3 regions of the Paenibacillus sp. E222 genome follow, and region 1 is predicted to be linked to each of the others. Evidence: predicted binding sites of a transcription regulator. Region 1 holds the regulator's gene; each other region holds the start of a gene.
The links. The regulator NrdR, encoded in region 1, represses ribonucleotide reductase genes. The targets are predictions, from matches to a motif close to AACACNATATATNGTGTT.
Positions count from the first base shown of each region.

Region 1 (6,736 bases):
TCCTTTGCGGAACGGACAGCGATGAATACACCGATCCAGGGAACTGCGGCAGATATCATCAAGCTTGCCATGGTACAAATGGATGAAGCGCTGCGTGAACGCAAGCTGAAGAGCCGCATGCTGCTACAGGTGCACGATGAACTTGTATTCGAAGTGCCTGCGGATGAGCTGGAACTGATGAAAGAGCTGGTTCCTTCGGTGATGGAAAAAGCATTGGAGCTGTCAGTGCCACTGAAAGCGGAAGTCAGCTACGGAGAAAACTGGTACGAGGCTAAATAGTAGATCCCAAGCGGGTTTTCCGTTATTTTACAAAATATTTTTCAACTGTTTTCGACATAAGAAGGGGTCCCGCTGAGCGCCATCTTCCGTTATAATATAGGGGAGGTGAGAACATCATGCCGGAATTACCGGAAGTCGAAACAGTCAGAAGAACATTGAATCAACTTATTGTTGGCAAGACCATTGACTCAGTTACCGTTAGCTTGCCGCGGATCATTCAGCGGCCGGACGACATAGATGCATTTGCAATGGAACTTAAGGGACATACCGTGATTGGTGTAGAGCGCAGGGGCAAGTTTTTGCGTATTTTGCTGGACGGGCTGGTGCTTGTCTCCCATCTGCGGATGGAAGGAAGATACGGGGTGTACCAACAACATGAGGAAGTGGAGAAGCATACCCATGTCATTTTTCACTTTACCGATGGTACAGAATTACGTTACAAGGATGTCCGTCAATTCGGTACAATGCATCTCTTTAATGCAGGTGAGGAACTGGTATCCAAACCTTTGTTAAAGCTGGGGCTGGAACCACTTGATCCAGTGTTTACCGTAGCTGCATTCCGTGAGGCTGTTGGCAAACGGACAACCAAAATTAAAGCCGTGTTGTTAAATCAGGCATATGTGGTCGGCATCGGGAATATTTATGTGGACGAGGCCTTGTTCCGCGCTGGCATTCATCCAGAGACCATTGCCAAGACATTGACCGAAACCCAGTTAACCGTGCTACATGAAGCGATCGTGATTACGCTGCAGGATGCGGTGGATGCAGGTGGTTCGTCCATTAAGTCCTATGTCAATGGACAGGGTGAGATGGGCATGTTCCAGCATCAATTGAAAATATATGGACGCAAAGCTGAACCCTGTGCGACTTGTGGCACATTAATCGAGAAGATTGTAGTGGGCGGTAGAGGCACGCATTACTGTCCGAAGTGTCAACCGCTGCTCTAAATCGGTGATGGCTCTGGCAGCATGAACGAAATCGTCAAATTGTAGCACCCTTGGATTCCTCCCTCCATATACTGATATGGCAGAAATAAGCGGGCGTATACCCATACTGGCAGTCGCCAGTTGGAGCGAGTTCCGCACAGGGGAGGAATCCGGGGTGCTGCATCATTTTATTTCATTACTGGCGCTTGCTTTGGCGCTTAGTTTAGATGGTTTTGGAGTCGGGATTACATATGGGCTGCGGAGAACTAAAATTCCGCTGTTATCCATTGTCGTCATTTCCATCTGTTCGGGTCTGGTTATTGCATTATCCATGCAAGTAGGTGTGCTTCTGTCACATGTCGTATCTCCGGACGTGGCTTCGATTGTCGGAGCGGTTATTTTGATCGGTATTGGCGCATGGTCGTTACTGCAACTTATTCGAAAACGGGGCAAGGAACAGCTGGAAACGGACAATGGAGTGGGTGAGGGAACAGGAGCAGGAACAATCCGCAGTAGTACGCAAGCCTCACAAGAAGTTCAGTCGAAGGGCAGAAATCAGGTGCTCGCGCTGGAGCTTGAGCCATCTGCTCCTGGAGGATCGCTGGAACGAATGGTCTTTACACTTGAACTGCGGAAGCTGGGTGTGGTTATTCAAATCCTACGTAGCCCCTCGAAGGCGGATATGGATAACTCGGGCAGTATATCCGTCCAAGAAGCGATGTGGCTTGGTATAGCTCTTTCTCTGGATGCTTTTGGTGCAGGATTAGGGGCAGCATTATTGGGATTCCCGACTTTGTGGACAGCATTAGTTATTGCATTGTTTAGCGGGGCTTTTCTGTCACTAGGTATGAAGGTTGGATTACGCTTTGCTGCTCTGCGTTGGATGCGAAGATTATCTGTATTACCTGCGCTTTTATTAATGTTTATGGGAATAATGAAGTTGTTGTGAGGTGAAATAAATGAATATTGGCTTAACCGGCGGGATCGCGACAGGCAAAAGCAGTGTGTCCGCCTTTCTCGCCAGTAAGGGAGCGTTGCTCATTGATGCAGATGTTATTGCCCGGGAAGTAATGCTGCCCGGGCATCCCGTTTTGGCTGCGGCTGTTCAGCGGTTCGGACAAGCCATATTGAATGAGGACGGAACACTGGATCGGAAAAAGCTGGGCAGTATTGTGTTTCAGAATCCAGAGGAACGTAAGGCACTGGAGGCTATTACACATCCTGCGATCCGCAAGGAAATGCGTGAGCGAGCTGCTCTGTATGAGCTTGAACATCCGGACAAGCTGGTCGTATCGGATATTCCATTGTTGTACGAGTCAGGGCTGGAGGATGGCTTCGAAGAAGTGATGGTTGTCTATGTCCCGAGGTCTGTGCAACGGGAACGACTGATGAGCCGGGATGGAATGACGGCAGACCAGGCAGATGGCCGGATAGACGTGCAGATGGATATTGAAGAGAAGAAGCAGCGAGCTGACGTGATTATTGATAACAGCGGCTTGTGGTCAGAGACGGAGCAGCAAATCATTTCATTTTTGCATCGTAAGGGCTTATTATGAGATTGCTGCGTAAGAAACGAATATTGTTGTTGATGTTTGTGTCTTTTGTATTGGTGCTGTTCCTAAATACCAATTGGATGTCATGGTTCTATCCGATTCATTATAAGGAAGAGATTAGGGCCCAGTCTCAGAGTTATGAGGTTGATCCGTTTCTCATAGCTTCCATCATCAAGGTGGAGACCAATTTTAAGACAAGCAAGGAATCCAAAAGAGGTGCCATCGGGTTAATGCAGCTGATGCCAGACACCGCAAACTGGATTATGGAGCAAGCGAAAATTCCGGGCACCTCACTGGAAGAATTGAAGCACGAGCCTGAAAGAAATATCCAGCTGGGTACCTGGTATCTACGTAATCTGTCCGATCAATTTGACGGGAATGAAGCGGCTATGATTGCTGCTTACAATGCAGGTCCAGGTAAAGTGAACTCATGGCTAAGGGATGGCGTATGGGACGGCTCTTTCGAGACGGTCAAAGATATTCCGTTTGGTGAAACCCGGCACTATGTACAACGCGTCATTTATTATTATAATCAATATGTAAAGATCTATAATACGTTCTAAGTTAAGACGCTCTGGATTCGTGGTCTAAAATAAGTAGAAGCACCGAGCAGACCGGTTATTCACCGGCCGCTCCATGCTCCTCTGTGTACCGTATTACGATGCAGATATTATTGGTATTGACCTGCCAATTGCTGTTCTGCAATTGTTACCAGACGCTTCGTGATGTATCCACCGATCGAACCGTTCTCGTAAGAAGTCATGTTACCTTGGTATCCGTCTTGTGGGATGCTGATTCCGAGTTCTTGAGCAACTTCATATTTCATTTGCTCGAGAGCTGCGGAAGCTTTAGTTACCACCAGGTTGTTGGAGTTACCATTGCTTTGTGCCATTGCTGTTCACCTCCTCGCGGTTGGTAAAAGTATTATGTGTCGGCAATACGATTTTCATAACTAAATGCTTAAGGGAATTTGTGGTAAAAAGTCAAACGTGGGAAGTGATCTGATTTGAAGTGTCCTTATTGCGGTTATATGGGTACCAAAGTGCTTGATTCACGTCCGGCCAACGAAGCGAAATCGATTCGTCGTCGCCGTGAGTGTGAGCAGTGTGCCCGAAGATTTACAACCTTTGAGATGATTGAAGAAACACCGTTGATCGTTATTAAGAAAGATGGCAGCCGGGAAGAGTTCAGCAGAGACAAGATTCTCCGTGGTCTGATTCGAGCTTGCGAAAAACGGCCGGTGTCGGTAGAAACGCTGGAGATGATGGTATCCGAGACAGAAAAAGCTCTGCGGAATACAGCCGATGCTGAAGTCGAGAGCCGTCAGATTGGTGAACTGCTGATGGAACAGCTGTTTCCAGTGGATGAAGTAGCCTATGTTCGCTTCGCTTCAGTGTACCGTCAATTCAAAGACATCAATATGTTCATGAAAGAACTGAAATCTCTTTTGTCCAAAGAAGACATCGAGGAGTAATGGAGCGGAAAAGGAGAAGAGCATTCTGGGTTACGGTCATGTGTTCCAGGTAAAAGGTTGTTCTTCTCCAATCATTTTGGTTGGTAAAAAAATGGTTGACAGCAAAAGCTGTATTTTATATGATATAGGAGTCGCCTGCGGAGCATTGCAGAGTTGGACAACTTGTTTCACTCATAATTCTGGGGCCTTAGCTCAGCTGGGAGAGCGCATCGCTGGCAGCGATGAGGTCAGGGGTTCGATCCCCCTAGGCTCCACCAAAATAGTAAATGCGCGCAGTTCTTCGGAACTGCGTTTTTTTGTTTTTGTATGGACATTCGCTGATAGGACGAAGAAAGTGCCGTATGCAATACTATTCAATAATTTACTGAACGAGGACTCACAATGTTATATAATAGCACATGACTGGACAAGCATTTTCTTGAAATTCGCGGTGAATCCTAACTTAGAGAGAGTGGGTAACAGGATATGTATAAAACAAGAATAATAAGAAAGTTATTTATGGGTGTAATTATTTTAAGTTTGCTGCCATTGTACTTATTTGACAAGGCGTTTGCTGCCACTCCAACAGCCACCATTGTTGTAGCTGACGAACTTCTGACTTCCGGAGAAACGTCAATGGTAACGATTACATTTTCAGAAGCGGTGACTGGATTTGATCTTGCTGATTTGGAAACAGGTAGCGGCATTCTTAGTGGATTAACAACTTCTGACAATATCACTTATAGCGCAACACTCACGCCGCCTCTAAGCAATCACAGCGGCCCCTTCAATATTTCGCTCAATCATTCAGGTATAATTGCTGGAGGCAATGTGGGGAGCGGAACCACCGTATCTAACCATTACTATGTCGACACAGTTATGCCTATCGTTACAAGTGTATCTGTTCCTGCCAATGGCACTTATGGTGCAGGAGAAGACTTGAGTTTTACAGTGAACATGAACGAGATTGTTGTCGTAACCGGCATTCCAACGATCCCGTTAATTGTAGGAACAACGACTGTGTATGCTAACTATGTAAGCGGTTCGGGGACAAACGCGTTGCAATTTAGATATACCATCCAAACCGGACAATCTGATACTAACGGGATTACCATAGGAGCCTTGTCACTGAATGGCGGATCAATTAGGGATGAAGCAGGTAACGATGCAGTATTAACGCTTAATAGCGTGGGTAGTACGGCGGGCGTGCTAGTAGATGCAATTTCCCCAACGATCACAAGCGTATCGCCGACATTGGGTTCCACATCCGGAGGCACGACTGTCACGTTGACCGGTACGAACCTGACCGATGCAACGGCGGTGAAGTTCGGTGCAACGGAGGCGACGTCCTATACAGTAAACTCGGCGACACAAATTACAGCCATCGCCCCAGCGGGTAGTGCAGGAACGGTAGACGTAACGGTAACGACACCGGGCGGTACATCAACGACATCGGCGGCGGACCAATATACATACCATGCCGAACCGACGATTACGAGCGTATCGCCCACATCGGGTCCGACGACCGGAGGCACGGCCGTTACGTTGACCGGTACGAATCTGACCGATGCAACGGAAGTGATGTTTGGTGCAACGGCGGCGACGTCCTATACAGTGAACTCGGCGACACAAATCACAGCCATCGCCCCGGCGGGTAGTGCAGGAACGGTAGACGTAACGGTAACGACACCGGGCGGTACATCAACGACATCGGCGGCGAATCAATATACATACCATGCCGCGCCAACGATTACGAGCATGTCGCCGGTATCGGGTCCGACGACCGGAGGCACGACTGTCACGTTGAGCGGTACGAATCTGACCGATGCAACGGCGGTGAAGTTTGGTGCAACGGCGGCGACGTCCTATACAGTGAACTCGGCGACACAAATTACAGCCATCGCCCCGGCGGGTAGTGCAGGAACAGTAGACGTAACAGTAACTACGCCGGGCGGTACATCAACGACATCGGCGGCGAATCAATTTACGTGGTTTGTTGTTACGTATGCGATCAGCCCATTGTCGGATGAGACGCTGAATGCGCTGACCGCAGGGTATGCATCGGGGACGCAGGCAACGAAAACGGTCACCTTGACACGAACGGGAACCGGCGACTTGACGAGCTTGGCGACAGCGCTCGGCGGAACGAACGCCGGCAGCTTTACAATTACGCAGCCGACGGTGACAACGCTCAATAGTGGGACGCCGTCGACGACCTTTACGGTAAAAGCGAATGACGGACTGGCCGCAGGGACGTATAAGGCTACGGTAACAGTGTCGGCCGGGGGCATGACGCCGGTTACCTTTACTGTAACGCAGGTTGTTAATAGTAGCAGTAACAATAGTAGTGGCAGTAGTGGCAGTAGCAGTGGTGGGACTACTCCTGTTACATCAACCCATTCGGATATTGACCAAAACGGCATTATGATTGACTGGGCTAAAATCGACAGTAGTAAGCCGTCCTTCACTCTTGAAATTACACCAAAAGACGGCGTTGCCTATGTCAGAATACCGGCAAGCATTTT
Region 1 covers NZ_CP058552.1:6,438,556-6,445,291, reverse strand. Annotated here, with positions in the region: gene polA (DNA polymerase I) at 1-279, shown strand, start outside; gene mutM (DNA-formamidopyrimidine glycosylase) at 396-1,226, shown strand; gene HW560_RS28515 (manganese efflux pump) at 1,381-2,154, shown strand; gene coaE (dephospho-CoA kinase) at 2,165-2,761, shown strand; gene HW560_RS28505 (lytic transglycosylase domain-containing protein) at 2,758-3,321, shown strand; gene HW560_RS28500 (alpha/beta-type small acid-soluble spore protein) at 3,429-3,650, opposite strand; gene nrdR (transcriptional regulator NrdR) at 3,765-4,232, shown strand; tRNA gene HW560_RS28490 (tRNA-Ala) at 4,414-4,489, shown strand; gene HW560_RS28485 (IPT/TIG domain-containing protein) at 4,731-6,736, shown strand, end outside.

Region 2 (6,736 bases), 2.8 Mb from region 1:
CAATCCAGCTTGCGGAACGTAACCGAATCAGGCTTCATGACACCGCTGGTGTTCATAAAATCCTCCCAATAGATCGGCACACGCACAACGTTCATGCCCCAGCTCTTGATGTTATCCAGATCACCAGCCTGAATCCAGTTGTCCTGATATCCATTGATCAGGCTCTGTGCACCCGATTCTCCAAAACGATTCGTCAACGTGCGACGCAGCGTGTATTCATCTACCGCGCCGGATGGCGTCATCCATTCTTCCTGCAGCAGCCACCCACCCAAATTTGTTCCACGCAGGTTTACCACGCTGCCTGTACCCGAATTATTACGGACAACTGTCCCGTTAGCCTTCAGGAAATCCCCTGGTCCAAAAGCCGCACTTGCCTTCGGTGAACCTACGGCCGAAACCAGCAGTCCAAGCAGCAGACAGCTGCACAATAGCATGATGGTGCTCTTCTTCAACATGTTGACGCCTCCCTTAAATGGTCATATTTTGAGGTATGACTGAACCAGGATGCAGCACTCACGACGAGTAACGTAATGCTATAGAAACAGCGGGTACGAGCGGTACGATCCAAAGATGACCCCGCTATTTATCACAACCAAGGGATAGTGAAATCGATTACATTTTGTTGAACGTTAAACCCTTTATTCCTGCACTATCCCAATTATTGTTTCAATCGGTTATAACTTGTAATCGTTTTCAATTGGAATTATAATGAATTTGAATTAATTGTCAATCACTTATTTGGAGTTGTGAAGAATATGGATGTCAAAATCATTGATGTAGCTGCCATTGCAGGTGTGTCCCCGGCAACCGTATCGCGGGTCATTAATCAGCACAGCAAAGTTAGCACCAAAACCAAAGATAAGGTGATGCGCGCCATCGAGCAATTGGGATATCACCCCAACGCAGCAGCCAAAAACCTTCGTTCACAGAGAACCATGACGATTGGCGTCATCGTTCCGGACATCAACAACTCCTATTATGCCGAAATTATCAAAGGCATTGAGAATATCGCCTACGCCCGACACTACAAGGTCATTATATGTGATGCCCATAACCAGAAAGAGCGAGAAGTTGATTATCTTAATTTACTGCTGGATCGGACCATAGACGGTGTTATCATTATCACGCCCATGCTGGCGGATGAGGAATTATTCCAGCTTGCAGATAAAGGCTATCGCATTGGCATCGTTGGCAAATACATCGAACATGATCAGATCCCGTGTATATATACGGACAACGTGAAATTCTCCCAGGAAGTTGTTCAGCATCTCGTTGAGGCCGGACATCGAAATATCGTTTTCTTAAACGGTTATCCTGAAGCGATCGACAGCTATGAACGACTTGAAGGTTATTTGAAGGCCCTGCGCAATCACCAGATTCCGTTCCGTCCCGAATTGATCGAGAATGGGAACTTTAATGAGGAAGGCGGGTACGAGGCTATCAAAAGACTGTTTAACAAAGGCCTGTCCTTCACCGCTGTATATGCGGCTAATGATGAAATGGCTCTAGGCGTTTACAAGGCATGTACGGAATACGGAATACGCATTCCCGAGCAATTGGCTATCGTAGGTGTGGACAACAATCGAATCAGCAAATACATCCATCCTACGCTAAGTTCGGTGAACCAGCCCAAGTATACGATGGGAGCCATTCTTATGGAGAAGATGATTGACACGATGAATACGAATGAATTTCAGGACAAACGTGTCTTTAAAGTCGACTCAGAGCTGCTTGTTCGAGGGTCCTCGTCCTTCAAAATAACAACATAAAGCGCACCCGTGAAAGGTGCGCCTAATTTAAACTATGTTCTCATGTTTTTAATGCACAATGATGCTTAATGCATTTAACAAATCAGCCTGCTTCACCGGCTTGGTCAGGACCGCATCGAAGACTTCCGCTTCATGCGAATCGATATGCATGCCATACGGAATCAGAACAATAACTGGTGAATCTGTAACCAGGCGTTTCAGCTTGTGTACAAAATCCACAGCGCCGCCCTCCAGCAGTCCCATATCCACAACAGCCACGTCCGGTTTAAAGCCCCCCTGAATCCAGTCGTACGCCTCGGTTGTAACCGAGGTCATGTGCACATCCATCTCCCATCTGCGCATCAGGGATGAGGCCCCTTGCAGAATGTCAGGATCCTTGGCAAGCAGCACCTTTTTGCCCTTCAGTCGATGCTGAATATTGGCAAGCTGAGGCAGTTCCCAATGTCTGCGGAGCGGCAGTCTAATTTCGAATTCTGTCTCCTTGTCGCCCATACCATGTACCTGAATACGCCCATTCATAAGGATGGCAAGATTCTGGCTGACCGCCAAACCGAGATTGGTCCCTACCAGCTTCTGTGTACTTATATTTCCGTCCAAACTGTTAAATGATCTAAGCTTTTTGTCCGAAGACAACATGCGGCCAGTGTACTTCACATGGAGTAGAAGCGTACCCGCCTCTTCTGTATCTCCACCAGCTACGGTTGCCGTAACCAATACGGAGCCTGTCCGTGTTGAATCTAGGGCATACTGCATGACATGGGCCAATAGTTGTCCGATCTTTATTTCATCCCCGACGAAAACCTGAGATACGTTCAGATCAAGGTTCAAACCCAGCTCAATGTTCTTGCTCAGCGCCAGTCCCGCGTAGAGATAAACGGTATTTTCAATCGTGGCGACCAGATCGAATGGATCATCATGCACAACCGTTTGGCCTGCGTCATTGACGTTAAAACTCATCATGTTATTGAGCAGGGAGAGCAGAATGTTCCCGCTGGTTTCGATCATATTCACATATTCTATCTGCTCGTCCGACATATCCGGTGTACGCATCAGATCCGTTAATCCCAGAATGCCGTTCAGCGGGTTACGAATTTCGTGGCTCATCAGCGACAGCATCTGTGTCTTGGTCAACGCCTCAGACTCCGCACGTTCCTTCTCTGCCTGCAATTGCTCTTGCAGTTGCTCCGAATGACTCAGCTTCTGTTCCTGAACTTGCAGCGTATCTTCCAGATCCACGACATACCCGAGAAAAACGGCCATGGCTTGCAGTGTTTTCATATCCGTTTCACTAATCACATAATCGGGATCATCCATGAGGCAGATCGTGCCGAACGTTTCCCCTGACCTCCGCATAATAGGAATCCCCACAAAGTAACGATTGCCCAGTCCGCTTGTTACGTCCATGGTTTTCGTAAGAGGATGTTCACATGTATCCGTAATGATCAGACTGCTGCCCTTATCTCTTAAGACCAGGCTGCAGTATGACGCTTCAAATGGAAGTTTACTACCTTTGGCGACCAACTCTTCCTCGCGGTTAAAAGCTTCCATAATAACATTGGTCACTCCATCGTTCGTGGCAACAAAAATGGTGTTCACTTTTAAGATGCCGCTTAATACGTCTACAATATGGGACGCGGCTTCCTGTATATTTTCATAGAAGCCCCTTGTAACACCTACCGTTCCCATGATTCACCCCTCTTGTCTTAGCTGCATTTTCAATTCATAGTGCACTGTATGATTCAATCCATTAACGAGGGTTCAAAAGTTGCGAAAAAGTGGTCACAACCTATACATATATAAAGTTTTCTATCTACTTCTAAGCATCGTCAACTGTAATTACACGGTAAATAGAAATTATACGCTTACCCTCCAGCTTTGAAAACCTCTATCATTCTGAGCGATGAATCATGACGAACGATCAGCCACTCACATGTGATCATTATCACACCAAAATAACAATATATAGTTTATAAATGGATAAAGAAACTCTACATGTAGTGTTCAATGAATGGACATTATCCCATACATTTCAATTTTATTATTTTAGGAGGAACTGACATGAACATGCTTGAGTATGCCTCTCCACCGGCATCCGACCTGCTATCTGACCTGGGAAGACGAATTATAGGTGCTGAGGACGCCGATACGCTAAGGGAGAATGCCAATCTGAACGGAGACTCGTTCAGCGGCAAGATGAGCAGGCTCGGTTCGGAGACCGCCAAGTGGCATGCTCTGCGTCATGTACTGCCTAAGGAACTCGCGCTAGCTGTAGAGAACGGGGATCTGTATGTACACGATCTGGATCAGTATGCTCTTGGAACGACTAACTGTATCTTTATTCCGTTTGATCGGCTGCTGGCCTCCGGATTCAATACCGGCAACGGTTCGGTTCGTACCCCACAGACGATCATGTCTGCCATGGCACTGGTCGCCATTATTTTTCAATCCCAGCAGAACAGCCAGTACGGCGGTGTATCCGCCAATAAAATCGATTGGGATCTCGCACCTTATGTGAAGCGTTCGTTCCGTAAGCATTACCGGAAGGGGCAACGTCTGTTTGGAGAGAATGACCGAATTGAGGATGAGCAGCTGCATCTGGATAGTGATGAAGCGAAGAAGAAGTGTGCACGAGCCTTTGCCTTTGCCTGTGAAGAAACGGAACTGGAGACCGGGCAAGCTGCGGAGTCCCTGATCCATAACCTGAACACCATGAGCAGTCGTGCTGGCGGACAGATTCCGTTCACTTCGCTGAACTACGGACTCTGTACTTCAGCCGAAGGTCGACTCGTATCCCGGTCGTTGCTGGAAGCGACCATTCGTGGACTTGGTAACGGGGAAACACCCGTGTTCCCTCAGCATATTTTCCAATGCAAGCAAGGAATTAACCAATCGGAGGGAGATCCGAATTACGATCTGTTCCGGCTTGCTGTGACCTGCTCCTCACGGCGCATGTATCCGAACTTTGTCAATGTGGATGCTTCCTTCAACCTGCCCTATTATCAACCGGAAGATCCCGATACGATCATTGCGACGATGGGATGCCGGACACGCACACTGGCTGATCGCTTCGGACGCAATCGTCAGAGCGGCAAAGGCAATCTGTCCTTTAACACTATCAATCTGGTCAAGCTCGGCATTCGATATGGAATCTGCCAGGGCGCAAGAGCCATCGCTGACCGGGCTGGCTTCTATACGGCGCTGGAATCCGTCATGCACAATGCTACGGATGGACTGCTGCACAGGTATCGAATTCAGACGAACCAGCCTGCCAAAGCATCGGACTTCATGATGCGGGAAGGGGTATGGGAAGGCGGTGAACACTTGGCTCCGAATGAACCGGTAGCCGATCTGTTGAAGCATGGTACGTTATCCCTTGGTTTTATCGGGCTTGCGGAATGTATGACCGCTCTATATGGCCGTCACCATGGACAAGACCTGCATGTACATCGAGAAGCCTTGAATATCATTCGTACGATGCGAGAGTTCTGTGACCGGATGAGTGAGCAGCATAACCTGAATATCACCTTGTTCGCTACGCCCGCTGAGGGTCTATCCGGCAAATTCACCAAGATCGATCGTGAGCGATATGGCGTCATTGCGGGGGTCAACGACCGGGAATACTACACCAATTCATTTCACATTCCGGTCTATCATACGCTTCCTGCCTATCGCAAGATTGAGCTGGAAGCTCCCTTCCACTCACTATGTAATGCCGGAGCGATCTCATATGTCGAACTCGACGGGAATGTAAGGGCCAATACCTCCGCTTTCCAACGAATCGTGCAATTCGCGCTGGCCCAGGACATCGGGTATTTCTCCATTAATCATCCGATTGACCGCTGTCCGTCCTGTGGCTATGAGGGCGTTATTGGAGATGTATGTCCCGGATGTGAGGCTCATGAAAACCATGTACATTTCCAGCGGCTGCGCCGGGTGACGGGATATCTGACCGGTGACTATAAAGTGCGCTTCAATGCGGCGAAGCAAGCCGAAGTGAGAGACCGGGTGAAACATCAATGAATCTGTATGGTTACATCCCGGAATCGGTGAATGAGGGGCCTGGCCTGCGTGCCGTGTTGTTCATCAGCGGATGCCGCCATGCCTGTCCGGGCTGTTTCAGCCCCGGCTCATGGAGCTTCCGTGCAGGGGAACCATTTACGGAGAAGCAGCAGCAGCAGATTTTGCATGAAGTGTCTTCGCATCCCTTGCTGGAAGGGGTTACGTTATGCGGAGGTGATCCTTTTTTCTCTGCCGCAGCATGTGCCTCCTGGGTTCGGCAGCTTCGGGCTGCTCGGCCTGATCTGACCGTATGGGCCTACACGGGGTTTGTGTATGAGGAGCTGATAACAGACCCGTCACGGACGGAGTTATCCCGGCTATGCGACGTCATTATCGATGGACCTTATATTGCAGCTGAGCGTGATGTATCACTTCCTTTTCGCGGCAGTCGTAATCAGCGCATCATCGATGTTGGGGCAACAACGGCTCGCCAGACCATCGTTACTGTGCAGTTAGATGCATGGTAACGATTTTTTTATTTGAGGGGAATCAAGCACAGCGTGGGAGATGATTTGCTTCATTTTAAGAATGCCAAATCTACCAATATATCTAGGATTCATAGAGTATTATTTTATTTCCGATCGGATTAATGATATATGTTGCAAGCCCTTAGGTTATCGTCTATGATTGGTAGCATAAGAGCAAGTATACGACGATTGCAGCATGATACAAACTATCATCTATGCTTGGTCACCAATTTCATAGCCGGAGATGTGTACGCACATTTCTGCACACGGAAACAGGTGCCGACCGCGCTGCATGCGTGGTCAGGCTTAAAAGGGAAGCACGGTGCAAATCCGTCGCGGTCCCGCCACTGTATACGGGGAGTCTATGCATATAATCCACTGGGGTAAACACCGGGAAGGAATGCATATGGCCATGATCCGCAAGCCAGGAGACCTGCCTGT
Region 2 covers NZ_CP058552.1:1,755,455-1,762,190, reverse strand. Annotated here, with positions in the region: gene HW560_RS07835 (cellulase family glycosylhydrolase) at 1-455, opposite strand, end outside; gene HW560_RS07830 (LacI family DNA-binding transcriptional regulator) at 756-1,769, shown strand; gene HW560_RS07825 (histidine kinase dimerization/phospho-acceptor domain-containing protein) at 1,818-3,455, opposite strand; gene HW560_RS07820 (anaerobic ribonucleoside triphosphate reductase) at 3,828-5,789, shown strand; gene nrdG (anaerobic ribonucleoside-triphosphate reductase activating protein) at 5,786-6,295, shown strand; cobalamin riboswitch at 6,553-6,736, shown strand, end outside.
Region 2: the regulator NrdR is predicted to act here: its motif matches at 3,754-3,771, upstream of HW560_RS07820 (anaerobic ribonucleoside triphosphate reductase).

Region 3 (6,736 bases), 2.2 Mb from region 1:
TAATCACCACAAACAAACGTACCAGCTCAGCCGGATTGATGAAGGTTAGAACAGTGAGTAAAGGTTTTACCCACTGATAAGGCATGAGACCCAACACGGAGATTAGAAGCGTAGGCCATCCGATCACCGCAAAAAACCAAACGGATACGGATATCGTTAACGCTTGCCAGCGATTTTTGGATAACGAACCGATAAACAGTGCAATCGTCAAAAATAGCAGCACCAGTCCACAGGAGAATACCAGAAATAAAAGGTATGTCATGACATTTAAAGGGCTGTCCATCCATCCGCTGAGAATTCCCATCAGGCCATAACCAAATGTAACTATCGTTATTAATACAACGGACAGACCGAGATATTTGCCAACAATAAAAGACATCGTACCGATGGGGTAAGTGGACAACAGCTGCCAGCTGCCCTCTTCTTTTTCAGAAGTCAACGAGAACGAGCCCAGAAAGAGGGTCATCAGCGGCAACAGATAAAGAATGAGATTTAACATGGAACCTGTCGTGCCAGAGTAGCCTGCTACAAAATTCTGAGAATTAATGATTAACAAACTCAGGCTAAACACGCAGAAAAGAATCAAAAATGAATATGACCAGGGGTTGCGAAAGCCCATTTTCATTTCTCGTCGAACGACTTGGAACATATCTCCCATCATGCATCACCATCTTCATTGTTCATTACTTGTGGCCTGATTCTTCCGTTGATTCACTTTCCCCATGCGTTTCTTCATGCATACCTTCACCCATTCCCTCTTCGGAATGCCCGTGCTCACCCTCACCCATCATATCCATCATTTCGGTATTCTGTTTCCAGTCGTGAGAAGCGAGGTCTTCAGCGGTCATGATCGTTCCTACACCCTGCTCAGCTACAAAAGCTTCCGCGGAGGCTTTATCCTTGAAATTGAGGATGCCGTAAGCCATGGGTGTACGCAGTGAAGCATCATATACATAAGTGGCTTTGCTGTACTCAATCCATTCCTTGTCATTATAATCACGAACAAAATCCATCCCGATATTATCTGTTCCGTTCTCTTCTTTCCACTGATGCATACAACCAATGTCATCAAATTTATAATTTTTACCGTCTTTTGTGGTAAGCTGCGTGGCATAGGCATCATCTTTCACCTGCATTTTGCAAATGGCACAGATATCCACGTCTTCATTAATAGGCAATGCCTCGTATTTTTTTCCGCAAGCTGTTAATAACAGCACCCCAAAGAGAAGCACCATCACTGTTTTCCAATGTGTTTTCATTCTCATTTTCGTAATACCCCCATTTTGATCATAATAAAAGTAGCTAGGCCCAGTAGAATGCATCCAATGATCCAAACCGCAGTTGTCTCTTTGACTGCTTTTGTACCTGTCTTCGTCGTCTTTGATTGCGCTTCCATACTCATTAACGGCGATCTGTCGCTTGTCCACTCTGCCTTGCCTTCCGTAAACAAGCTGCTCATAAAGATCATGCCTGGAGATTGAAAGAAAAGTTGATAGGCCGAATTTCGGTTGACCACTTGCTCATAAAATGGATTAATCCCATAAGACAGTTCACTAATTCCATCATTGTTCAGGTCAAGACCCTGAAAGGAATCCCAATAATTTTCCTTCATCTCATTGTTCCGGCTGTCCATCGCTGAAGCTTCAATCACATTCGAAACAAATTGGTTTCTGGTAAACTGATTATCCTCCGCAAGAACGAGCTGAATTCCGATGAAATTCCGGAGCACCGCATTGCCGCGAATTTCATTTCCTGAGGATTCAGCAATGTTCATGCCAACACGATTACCTTCCACGACATTGTTATGAACCGAAGATTGCTGTACGTCATACAACAAAATCCCTTGTGAATGCACATTTTCGTTCTGTTTGCGAAAGGAATTTCCCGATACAACCGTATTCTTGACACCCATGACCATGGCTCCGGTACTGTTGTTCTCCCCCACATTGTCCATAACAGAAGAACCATCAATATACATACAATGAATGCCATATCTGGTATGTAACAGCGTATTAGCCTTAACCGTAAGATTGCGACTATTCTCCAGGTAGATCCCGTCCCGCATACCCGTAATTTGGTTGTCTTCGATGTGGGTGCGATGGGAATTGTACAGATCAATGCCATTCCCCTTTTGACCACTGGAAGCAGACTCCGGTCCAGCCCATGAAATGGTATTGCCTTGTATGAGCCCGTCGACGGAACCCCGCAGCACGATTCCAAAACTTTGACTCTGAATATCCAGGCCCGTGATCTCTACACGATCTCCTTCAACCAGAATCGCAGCAGTGGGTTCGTTCGTTAAATGTTGAACCGTGAACCCCTGCAAAGTCACTCCATCTGAACGAATGGTAATCGTGGAATCAGCTTCCATATTCAATACCGTTACCGATGAATCTCCTCGAATGGATATATTCTTGTCTATACTTACGGGACCAGAATAAATACCCGGCTCAAGCACAAGCACTTCTCCAGGTTTAGAACCATCAATGATTGGCTGGAGTGGAATAGCGTCTTTGGTATCAGAAGCAGCGTTCGCAGAGTCAAGTGAGTAAGATAACGGGATCGCCAGTATACCCACAAGCAGCAACAAGCCCAGGACAATCCGTCCGTTTAACATCATAACCTCCTTCATGAAGCACACTGCTCATAGTGTACATAAAAACAAATTTTTACCATATAGCTCAATCTGGCTATAGAGCTGGACGTTTTGTGTCCAATTTGTGAGGTCATGGTGGTGAAAAGCAGAGAAAGTGACATCCACTTATACATAGAAACCGAAAGAACGCTCCGATCTAGTAAAAAAAGCTTACTACAGACGATTGTGGTCTGTAATAAGCCCTTGCTCCAATGCGTAACGTGTCAGTTGAACACGATTTTGAACCTGCAGCTTTTGCAAAATGTTTTTCAAATGATTCTTGACCGTATATTCTGAAATCGTATAATTCACAGCGATTTCTTTGTTCGTCCACCCTGCAGCCACGCCATACAGAATATCCTTTTCCCTTGTCGTTAGTGGAACGTCAGGTTCTTTTTTCTCCGTGAGTGAGACATCCTTCAGGATTTGGTAAGCCACCTCGCGGCTCAATGGAGCTTCTTCTGTAACAATGGAATGAAGATATGCCAGCCACATGGACGGTTCCAGATTTTTGAGCAAGTAACCCTGAGCTCCCCGCTTCAACGCTTCCAGAAGGTGGAGTACATCATCCGAGACGGTAATCATGACAATTTTCACATAAGGAAAGGCTAATTTGATCCGCTGTGTTGCTTCAAGACCGTTCATAATGGGCATCTGAATGTCCATGAGGATTAAGTCGGGAAGCCATTGTTCTGTATAGTCAATCGCCTGTTGACCGTCCGATACGACGCCAATCACTTCGAAGCCGGGATCCATGGATAAAATTTCACATATGGCTTCTCTCGCATGAGCGTGGTCGTCTACAACAAGTACGCGAGTATGGCTCATAACATCTCACCATCCTTTGAAAATTCGACAACAGTAAGCTGCTGCTCCCTTCGGAATTGCATGTTAAAGTTCAGTTCATTCATCCGCTCTCTCATAATTTTCAGTCCATATCGATCCTTTCGTTCAAAGGGGTTCATCTCAAATCCTTTTCCATTATCTCGAATCGTGATATTCCAGCAATTCTTGTACCCGTTTCCCTGAATCCATCCTTGGGAAGCTGATGCATGCTTTTGAATATTAAAGAGGGCTTCCCGAATACAAGCGAGCAGTTCTACTTTCTCTTTGTCCGTAAATGTATCATCCGGGATGTTCCAATCCAGTTCGATTCGGACGGGGATATCTTTGACAATTCTTCGAACTTGACCAAGTAGTGTAATCGATTCGTTCATAGTGAAGGTGTTGTCAACGTTAGGATCATAACGTAAATCGGCAATGGCCTGGCGTACATAACGATTGACTTCATGAACCGTTTTTTTAATCGAATACACATCGTCCAGCTGTTGATCCTGCTTGGCTTGTTCCTCCAAACGCCCTACTTTCACCGATAATAAAAAAAGGGATTGGGCGATTCCATCATGAAGTTCCTTGGCCATCTTTTCCCGAGATTCAAATGCGGCTTTGGCTTCACGCTCATGCTCCAGCTCTTTTTGAATTCGTTCCAGGATAAGAAACAACCGAGTTAACAACGTTATACTCACTACATACACAATGACAGGTGTTAGCCAGTTGCCCAAATCCATTGATATATAAGGGAGTAGAAACCGATGTCGTACATATTCCCAGAGAGCAACGGTTAAGGTGGGAATCAGCAAGATCATCCACTTGATTTGTTTATAAGACATGTTCCCCTCCTGAACTTCAAGATAAGCATCAGTGAGGCAGACGAAGAATATAACCGAACCCCCACAGGGTTTGAATCAGATCTTCCCGATTCGGCACATGTTCGGAGAGTTTGTCCCGCAACCGTTTTACATGGGTATCTACGGTTCGATAATCCAGATCTTCCTCATGCTCCACTTTCCAAACAATTCTCAGCAAATCCTGCCTGGAGAATGCGATTTCCGCGTGTGTCGCCAGATGATAAAGCAAATCAAATTCTTTGGGAGTCATATGAATCTCCTCGTCTTCTACTGTGACTCTTCGGGAAGTAGGATTGATTAAAATAGAGGAGATCAACACCTCGCTTGCTGAATGGTCTTTTGACGCAGGTTTGATTAATCCGTTATAACGAGCCATCATGGTTTTGATGCGCAGCACAACTTCCCTCGGACTGAACGGTTTCATGACAAAGTCATCCGCCCCGGCTTTGAAAGCTTCAAGCCGATTCCCCTCTTCTGACTTGGCTGTCAGAAACATGACGGGTATGCTTAAGTTGGTCCGTAGATATTGGCATATTTCAATCCCCTTAATATCGGGGAGAATCCAATCCAGAATGATCATGGCATACGAGTCATGATGAAGCTTGCTTAAGGCTTGCCAGCCCAGCGAAGCCTCCTCAACGATAAATTGTTCTTTCTCCAAATACATGCGAAGAAGTCCACGGACCCGTTTATCATCATCTACAATCAATATTCTATTTTGCTGCAGGGTCCCGTTCATGTCTTACCTCCAAATCTTTGCGATATTAGATCATTTTCTTAGTTTCTCTTCATAAAGCCTCAAGCCAGTGAGTGAACTTGATGTAATCAGCATACCTTCAACGTACTCAAAAGGCATGACTCCATAGAGCCATGCCTTTTGATAATCTATCTCTGAATTGTAGACAATGTATGAACGATGATGTTCAGGTTGATTTCTCTCCTGTGACGGCTGTCAATCATAATTCTCGCATGCACCAAATATCGTGCATTCGAATATGGATATCTACTAAGCCACAAATTTTTTAAGCCTAGTAATAGAGCCCATTCATGAGGTTTTTTCACAAAATCGATACCGATATGCAATTGACAATTCTATATATTGATATAAAATTGAAAATATAATCTATATATAGTGTTTATTTCTGATCACCGTTCATTTGTCAAGGAGGATAATGATCGTGCTAATTGTGTATGATTCGATAACCGGGAATGTTAAGAGGTTTATTTCCAAGCTTCAACTGCCAGCAGTACAGATTCAAAATCAAATGACGATTGATGAACCGTACGTACTTGTGACATATACAACAGGTTTTGGGCAGATACCTGATAAGGTGTCTTCTTTTTTACAAAAAAACTCTGAATACCTGATTGGCGTGGCCGCCAGCGGTAATCGTAACTGGGGTGAGCGTTTTGCCAAAAGTGCAGATTTGATCTCTGCATCTTATAACGTCCCGGTTATTAGTAAATTTGAATTATCAGGTTCCAAGAAAGACGTGGAGTATTTTAAACAGGAGGTGAGCCGCATTGCGTCATATTGAATTAAATAACATGCTGCTAAAACGCAACTCTGATGGCTTCTTCCAGTTACATAAGGATAAAGAGGCTGTAGAGGAGTTTATGAAAGAAATTAAAGATAAAAGTATGGCATTTGCCAACATTGATGATCAGGTCAAATTCATGATTGATCATGATTATTACGAGGATTTCTATGCTTCCTATACAGCTGACGAAGTTAGAACCGTATTTGAAATTACGCGTGGCTATCAGTATACCTTTCCTTCCTATATGGCAGCGTCCAAATTCTATACTGATTATGCGTTGAGAACATATGACCGCAAAACATACCTTGAGCAATATGCAGATCGGGTAGCCGCCGCTGCACTTCATCTGGGTCGTGGACACTTTGATACGGCTTGTTTGCTGTCCCGTTCGATGATGGAGCAGCGTATTCAACCGGCAACCCCCACTTTCCTGAATGCGGGAAAAAGTCGGCGCGGTGAACTGGTTTCTTGCTTCCTGCTTGAAATGGATGATTCACTGAACTCCATAAACTATGTCCTAAACACGTGTATGCAGTTATCCAAAATCGGTGGTGGCGTTGCTGTCAATCTGTCGAAGTTGCGTGCTCGTGGTGAAGTCATTAAAGGAGTTGAAGGTGCTGCTAAAGGCATCACGCCTGTTCTCAAGCTGATGGAAGACGGCTTCTCCTACGCCGATCAGATGGGTCAACGTAAAGGTTCTGGTGCAGCATACTATAATATTTTCGGTTGGGACGTTATGGAACTGCTGGATAGCAAAAAAATCAATGCGGATGAGAAAATCCGGCTGAAAACTCTCTCTATCGGACTTATTGTTCCTAATCGTTTCTATAAGCTGGCTCAAGATAATGAGCCTCTGTATCTCTTCGCACCTT
Region 3 covers NZ_CP058552.1:4,265,795-4,272,530, reverse strand. Annotated here, with positions in the region: gene HW560_RS19370 (ABC transporter permease) at 1-658, opposite strand, end outside; gene HW560_RS19365 (nitrous oxide reductase accessory protein NosL) at 684-1,259, opposite strand; gene HW560_RS19360 (right-handed parallel beta-helix repeat-containing protein) at 1,262-2,632, opposite strand; gene HW560_RS19355 (response regulator) at 2,810-3,463, opposite strand; gene HW560_RS19350 (sensor histidine kinase) at 3,460-4,305, opposite strand; gene HW560_RS19345 (response regulator transcription factor) at 4,334-5,062, opposite strand; gene nrdI (class Ib ribonucleoside-diphosphate reductase assembly flavoprotein NrdI) at 5,502-5,861, shown strand; gene nrdE (class 1b ribonucleoside-diphosphate reductase subunit alpha) at 5,848-6,736, shown strand, end outside.
Region 3: the regulator NrdR is predicted to act here: its motif matches at 5,443-5,460, upstream of nrdI (class Ib ribonucleoside-diphosphate reductase assembly flavoprotein NrdI).